DNA from 3 places in the Streptomyces sp. NPDC020731 genome. Region 1 is predicted to be linked to each of the others. Evidence: riboswitches for the same ligand, from Rfam matches in the RefSeq annotation. Region 1 holds a riboswitch; each other region holds the start of a gene.
The links. Region 1 has a riboswitch for thiamine pyrophosphate ahead of thiO (glycine oxidase ThiO). Riboswitches for the same ligand answer to the same signal wherever they lie in the genome.
Positions count from the first base shown of each region.

Region 2: another riboswitch for thiamine pyrophosphate. It lies ahead of thiC (phosphomethylpyrimidine synthase ThiC); the one in region 1 lies ahead of thiO (glycine oxidase ThiO).
Region 3: another riboswitch for thiamine pyrophosphate. It lies ahead of ACH4VX_RS13455 (thiamine ABC transporter substrate binding subunit); the one in region 1 lies ahead of thiO (glycine oxidase ThiO).

Region 1 is NZ_JBIRTN010000004.1:377,620-379,877, forward strand. Features, by position in the region: gene ACH4VX_RS08770 (NAD(P)/FAD-dependent oxidoreductase) at 1-467, opposite strand, end outside; gene ACH4VX_RS08775 (hypothetical protein) at 496-837, opposite strand; TPP riboswitch at 889-1,000, shown strand; gene thiO (glycine oxidase ThiO) at 998-2,164, shown strand; gene thiS (sulfur carrier protein ThiS) at 2,161-2,258, shown strand, end outside.
Region 2 is NZ_JBIRTN010000010.1:155,436-157,693, forward strand. Features, by position in the region: gene thiC (phosphomethylpyrimidine synthase ThiC) at 1-1,029, opposite strand, end outside; TPP riboswitch at 1,022-1,212, opposite strand; gene ACH4VX_RS17655 (YibE/F family protein) at 1,284-2,258, shown strand, end outside.
Region 3 is NZ_JBIRTN010000007.1:256,915-259,172, forward strand. Features, by position in the region: gene rlmN (23S rRNA (adenine(2503)-C(2))-methyltransferase RlmN) at 1-930, shown strand, start outside; TPP riboswitch at 955-1,060, shown strand; gene ACH4VX_RS13455 (thiamine ABC transporter substrate binding subunit) at 1,141-2,226, shown strand.

The DNA.
Region 1 (2,258 bases):
CCGACCACCACGATGTCGTGCTGTCGCGCGAGCACCGGCCGCAGCCGCGCGGCGTCGTCCAGGGTGCGCAGCAGATGGACGCCGGGGACGCCCTCCGTGCCCGGCAGCCGGACCGGTTCCGCACCGGTGGCGACCACCAGGACGTCGTACGGGACGGGTCCGGTCTCCGTGTCCAGTTCGTGGTCGGCGGGGCGCAGGCCGAGCACCTCGCAGCCGAGCCGCAGTTCGATGCCGGCGTCCTCGAAGTCGACGTCGAAGGCGGAGTCCTCGGCCTTGCCGAGCAGCACCGCCTTCGACAACGGCGGCCTGTCGTACGGCTGGTGGGGTTCCGCGCCGATCAGGGTCACGGTGCCGGTGAAGCCCTGCTCCCGCAGGGCGAGGGCGGTCTGCACACCGGCCATGCCCGCGCCCGCCACCACCACCCGCCGCGGCTCGGACCGTCCCGGTTGCTGCGTCTGCTCGCTCACCCGATCACCTTAGACACCTGACGCGACGTCATCGGCCGAGCTGCTCCACCACGCTCGTCCCGCTGCCCGGCTGCGACTCCCACGCCCAGCTCTCCTCCAGCCGTACCCGTCCGTCGGGCAGCTCCACGACCGTCGACACACAGTGCCCCGAGGAGGTGGTGCCGTCCCGTTTCAGCTGCACGTACCGGAAGTCCAGCCGGTCCCCCGCGCGGGTGCCCACCAAGTGCCCGCGCACGACGTCGCCGCCCGCGTACTCGGCCCAGATCTCGCCGTCCCGCTCGTGGTAGACGAACCGGGTGCGGGTGCCGACCTGGCCGGGGGCCTGGTCGGCCACGGGGGCGAGGACGAGTCCGTCGAGCGATGGTGCCACGCGGAGGCTCCCTTACAGGCGCGGTGCGGTGCGGGCTAGGGTGGCCAACGTACAAGCACTCGCGGGAGCCCGGACGCACCGGGCTGAGAGGGAGGCTGGCGGCCTCCGACCGTACGAACCTGATCCGGGTCATGCCGGCGAAGGGAGGGGCTGGACGCCCATGTCGCCCACGCGTACCTCAGACGTCCTCGTCGTCGGGGGCGGAATCATCGGTCTGGTCACGGCCTGGCGGGCCGCGCAGCGCGGTCTCGTCACAGCCGTGGTGGACCCCGAACCGGGCGGTGGCGCCGCCCGGGTGGCCGCCGGGATGCTGGCCGCCGTCACGGAACTGCACTACGGCGAGGAGACCCTGCTCGGTCTGAACCTCGCCTCCGCGCGGCGCTATCCCGTCTTCGCGGCCGAGCTGACCGAGCTGACCGGCCAGGACCTCGGCTACCGCGCGTGCGGCACGCTCGCCGTGGCGCTGGACGCCGACGACCGCGCCCACCTGCGGGACCTGCACGCCCTGCAGCAGCGGTCGGGGCTGGACTCGCAGTGGCTCTCCGGGCGGGACTGCCGGCGCCTGGAGCCGATGCTCGCGCCGGGGGTGCGCGGCGGGCTGCGGGTGGACGGCGACCACCAGATCGACCCCCGGCGGCTGGCGACCGCGCTGGTCACCGCCTGTGAGCGCGCGGGCGTGACCGTCCACCGCGCGTGGGCCGAGCGGCTCGTGGTCGCGGGAGATCGCGCGACGGGCGTCGTCACGGCCGACGGCACCGAACTGGGCGCCGGGCAGGTGGTGCTCGCCGCGGGCAGCCTCAGCGGGCGGCTCGCGGGCGTCCGGGAGGACGTGCTGCCGCCCGTCCGTCCCGTGAAGGGGCAGGTGGTACGGCTGACGATGCCCGCGCGGCACGGTCCCTTCCTGAGCCGGACGGTGCGGGCCGTGGTGCGCGGCAGCCATGTCTATCTGGTGCCGCGCGAGAACGGCGAGCTGGTGATCGGGGCGACCAGCGAGGAGACGGGCTGGGACACGACGGTGACCGCGGGCGGTGTGTACGAGCTGCTGCGCGACGCCCACGAGCTGGTCCCCGGCATCACCGAGCTGCCGCTGGCCGAGACCCGGGCCGGCCTGCGCCCCGGCTCCCCCGACAACGCGCCGCTGCTCGGCCCGACCGGCCTCGAGGGGCTGCTCCTCGCCACCGGCCACTACCGCAACGGTGTCCTGCTGACACCGGTCACCGGCGATGCCATGGCGGAGGTCCTGACCACCGGCGCGCTGCCGGAGGTGGCCCGTCCGTTCACCCCCCGGCGCTTCGGCGCCGCCGTCCGCACGGAGCAGCCCGCATGAACATCTCGGTCAACGGGGAACACCGGCGGTTCGCGCCCGGCACGGCCCTCGACCTCGTCGTGAAGTCGCTCACCAAGGCGCCCTCAGGGGTGGC
Region 2 (2,258 bases), on a different contig from region 1:
CTCGAAGTTCTCGTACAGGAACGACTCCTTGTGGTGCGCCAGGCACCATGCGGCCATGATCGAGCCGCCGCGGGAGACGATGCCGGTCTTGCGGTGGGCGGTGAGCGGTACGTACGCGAGACGCACGCCCGCGTGGACCGTCATGTAGTCCACACCCTGCTCGGCCTGTTCGACGACCGTGTCCTTGTAGATCTCCCAGGTCAGTTCCTCGGCCCGGCCGTCGACCTTCTCCAGGGCCTGGTAGAGCGGCACGGTGCCGATGGGGACGGGGGAGTTGCGCAGCACCCACTCGCGGGTGGTGTGGATGTTCCGGCCGGTGGAAAGGTCCATGACCGTGTCGGCGCCCCAGCGGGTCGCCCAGGTCATCTTCTCGACCTCCTCCTCGATGGAGGACGTGACCGCCGAGTTGCCGATGTTGGCGTTCACCTTCACCAGGAACCGCTTGCCGATGATCATCGGCTCGATCTCCGGGTGATTGACGTTGGCCGGCAGCACCGCCCGGCCCGCCGCGATCTCCTCACGGACCACTTCGGGGGAGACGTTCTCCCGGACCGCGACGAACTCCATCTCGGGCGTGGTCTCACCACGGCGCGCGTACGCCAGCTGCGTGACCGCCCGGCCCCCGCGGCCCCTGCGCGGCAGGCGCGGCCGGCCGGGGAACACGGCGTCCAGATTGCGCAGGCCCCCGCGCGGAGAGGTGTGCTTGATCCCGTCGTCCTCGGGACGGACGGGACGGCCCGCGTACTCCTCCGTGTCACCGCGGGCGATGATCCAGCTCTCCCGCAGCGGAGCCAGGCCCCGGCGGACGTCGGTGTCGACGAGCGGATCGGTGTACGGGCCCGACGTGTCGTACAGCGTGACCGACTGCCCGTTGGTGAGGTGCACCTGACGGACCGGCACCCGCAGGTCGGGGCGTGCGCCCTCGACGTACGCCTTGTGCCAGCCGATGGACTTCCCGGCCTCCCCGTTCACCGACGTCTCCGTCGGGTTCTGCGTGGAGGCAGGCGTGCGTGCGTCCTTGTTGGTCATGAGACCTACTCCCTACGCCGGCATTACCCGGTAACAGGTTCGGCGGTCGACGCAGCGGTTTCCGTCTGCCGACGTTCCGTGTGAAACATCACTCGCAATTCGGTGATGTTTCATGTGAAACATCGCTGGGACGGAGGTCAGCGCCCTCTCAGCCCGGTGCTCCGAGCTCCCGCGTGTACAAAAGCGCCTCCACGCTAGCGTCATTTCTGGCGCGGTGAACAGAGGGCCCATCCCGTTCTTGCGATGATCGGGCGGTGAGCTCCACTCAACCTCCTCCGTATCCACCGCCCGAACCACCGCGCACACCCGGTGCCGGAGACGGCGGCGGCCACGCGCACGGGCACAGCCACAGTCACGGCCCGGCGGCGCCCGTCTCCCAGCACCTGCGCAAGGTCATCGCGGCGATCCTGATCCCGTTCACGGCGGCGGTGCTGATCGGACTCGCCGTGCTGTGGCCGGGCGGTGCCCCGGCGCACGAGCGCACAGGCGTCGGTTTCGACCGGCAGACACAGCGCGCCACGGTCACCAAGGTGGTCGAGCTGAGCTGTCAGTCCGTCAACGCCTCCGGGGGCGTCCCGACCGGCGACACCTCCACCGCCGAGGGCTCGTCCGCCCAGCAGCAGGCGGGCGGTACCTGCAAGAAGGCGACGATCCGGGTCGACACCGGCGACGACAAGGGCCGTACGTTCAACGAGATCGTGCAGCCGGACCAGTCCCGGCAGCTGAGCGAGGGCCAGAAGGTCGTGGTCGCCTACGAGCCCTCCGCGCCCGAGGACCTCCAGTACTCGGTCACCGATGTGGACCGGCGCTTCCCGATGGCGCTGCTCGCGGGCATCTTCGCGCTCGCCGTCGTGGCCGTGGGACGGCTGCGTGGCGTCATGGCGCTGGTCGCGCTGGCGATCAGCTTCCTGGTGCTCAACTTCTTCATCCTGCCCGCGATCCTGCAGGGATCGAACCCGCTGGTCGTGGCGGTGGTGGGGGCGAGCGCGATCATGCTGATCGCCCTGTACCTGTGTCACGGGCTGTCGGCGCGTACGTCGGTGGCGGTGCTCGGCACACTGATCTCGCTGCTGCTGATCGGCTTCCTGGGCTCGGTGTTCATCGGGTGGGCCGCGCTGACCGGCAACACCGACGACAACACCGGTCTGATCCACGGGCTGTATCCCGGGATCGACATGAGCGGTCTGCTGCTGGCCGGCGTCATCATCGGTTCGCTCGGTGTCCTCGAC
Region 3 (2,258 bases), on a different contig from region 1:
GAGCAGTGGACCGACATCCCGGCCGGTTCGCGCGGCAGGCTCCAGGAGGCACTGCTTCCCGAGCTGATGACGGTCGTACGGCATCTGTCGACCGACCAGGGCACCACCCGTAAGACGCTGTGGAAGCTGTTCGACGGGACGCTCGTCGAGTCCGTGCTCATGCGTTATCCGGACCGGGTGACGATGTGCATCAGCTCCCAGGCCGGCTGCGGCATGAACTGCCCGTTCTGCGCGACCGGGCAGGCCGGCCTCGACCGGAACCTGTCCACCGCCGAGATCGTGCACCAGATCGTGGACGGGATGCGGGCGCTCCGGGACGGCGAGGTGCCCGGTGGCCCGGCGCGGCTGAGCAACATCGTCTTCATGGGCATGGGTGAGCCGCTCGCCAACTACAACCGGGTCGTCGGGGCCATCCGTCGCCTCACCGACCCCGAGCCGGACGGGCTCGGGCTGTCCCAGCGCGGGATCACCGTGTCCACCGTCGGTCTCGTCCCGGCCATCCACCGGTTCACCGGCGAGGGCTTCAAGTGCCGGCTCGCCATCTCGCTGCACGCCCCCGACGACGAGCTGCGCGACACCCTCGTCCCCGTGAACACGCGGTGGAAGGTGCGCGAGGTCCTCGACGCCGGGTTCGAGTACGCGGCCACCTCCGGGCGGCGGCTGTCCATCGAGTACGCGCTCATCCGGGACATCAACGACCAGGCCTGGCGCGGCGACCGCCTCGGACGGATGCTCAAGGGCCGGCCGGTGCACGTCAACCTCATCCCGCTCAACCCCACGCCCGGCTCCAAGTGGACCGCCTCCCGCCCCGAGGACGAGAAGGCGTTCGTGGAGGCGATCGCCGCGCACGGCGTGCCGGTGACGATCCGGGACACCCGTGGACAGGAGATCGACGGGGCGTGTGGTCAGCTCGCCGCGAGCGAGAGGTAATGTGACTCGCGTAAGCACATCTTCATATTCCGACAGGGGAGCGCCACAGCGCTGAGAGTGCGGCACCGGCCGCAGACCCTCCGAACCTCGCCCAGGTCATTCTGGGTAGGGAGATCGGTCATCACTCGAGCTGTTGCGCCCTGCCCGGGACCTCTCAGAGGGGTCCCGGGCAGGGCCGCGTCTCTTCCTGGTCACTCCAGGAGGAATCAAGTGGGCATCACCAAGAAGGTCACGGTCCTGGCCGTCGGGCTGGGGCTGGTCACGCTGTCCGCGTGCGGGTCGTCCGACGGCGACGACTCGAGCGGGGGCGGGTCGTCCAAGACCGTGACCCTCGTCAGCCACAACTCGTGGGCCGTGTCGAAGGACGTCGTCGCCGCCTTCGAGAAGCAGTCCGGCTACCAGCTGAAGGTCCTCGAGGACGGCGACGCCGGGCAGGCCGTGAACAAGGCCATCCTCACCAAGGACAACCCCCAGGGCGATGTCTTCTTCGGCGTCGACAACACCCTGCTCTCCCGCGCCCTCGACAACGGGCTGTTCCAGCCGTACGAGGCGAAGGGCTCCGATCTGATCCTGCCCGAGTACCGGGTGGACCAGGACAAGCACCGGGTCACCCCCGTCGACAGCGGTGACGTCTGCGTCAACTACGACAAGGCGTGGTTCAGCGAGCACGGCCTGACCCCGCCGAAGAGCCTCGACGACCTGGTCGAGCCCGAGTACAAGGACCTCCTCGTCACCGAGAACGCCTCCACCTCCTCGCCCGGCCTCGGCTTCCTGCTCGGCACGGCAGCCGAGTACGGCGACGAGGGCTGGCAGGACTACTGGAAGAAGCTCAGGGCCAACGGCGTGAAGGTGGTCGACGGCTGGGAGCAGGCCTACAACGAGGAGTTCTCCGGCTCGGCCGGCGGCAGGAAGGCCAAGGCCGACCGTCCGCTGGTGGTGTCCTACGCCTCCTCGCCGCCCGCCGAGGTCATCTACGCCGACCCCAAGCCGGACACCGCCCCCACCGGCGTCGCCGAGGGCACCTGCTTCCGCCAGGTCGAGTACGCGGGCCTGCTGGACAACGCGAAGAACCCCGAGGGCGGCAAGGCGCTGCTGGACTTCCTGATCAGCAAGCGGTTCCAGGACGACATGCCGCTCAACATGTTCGTGTACCCGGTGCGGGAGGCCGCCCAGGTGCCCGAGGAGTTCGTGAAGTTCGGACCGCAGGCGAAGGACCCGCAGACGATGGACCCGGAGAAGATCGCCACCAACCGTGACCAGTGGGTCAAGTCGTGGGCCTCGCTCGTACTGAAGTGACGCGGACCGCGGCGGGGCGGCGCGGGAGCGCG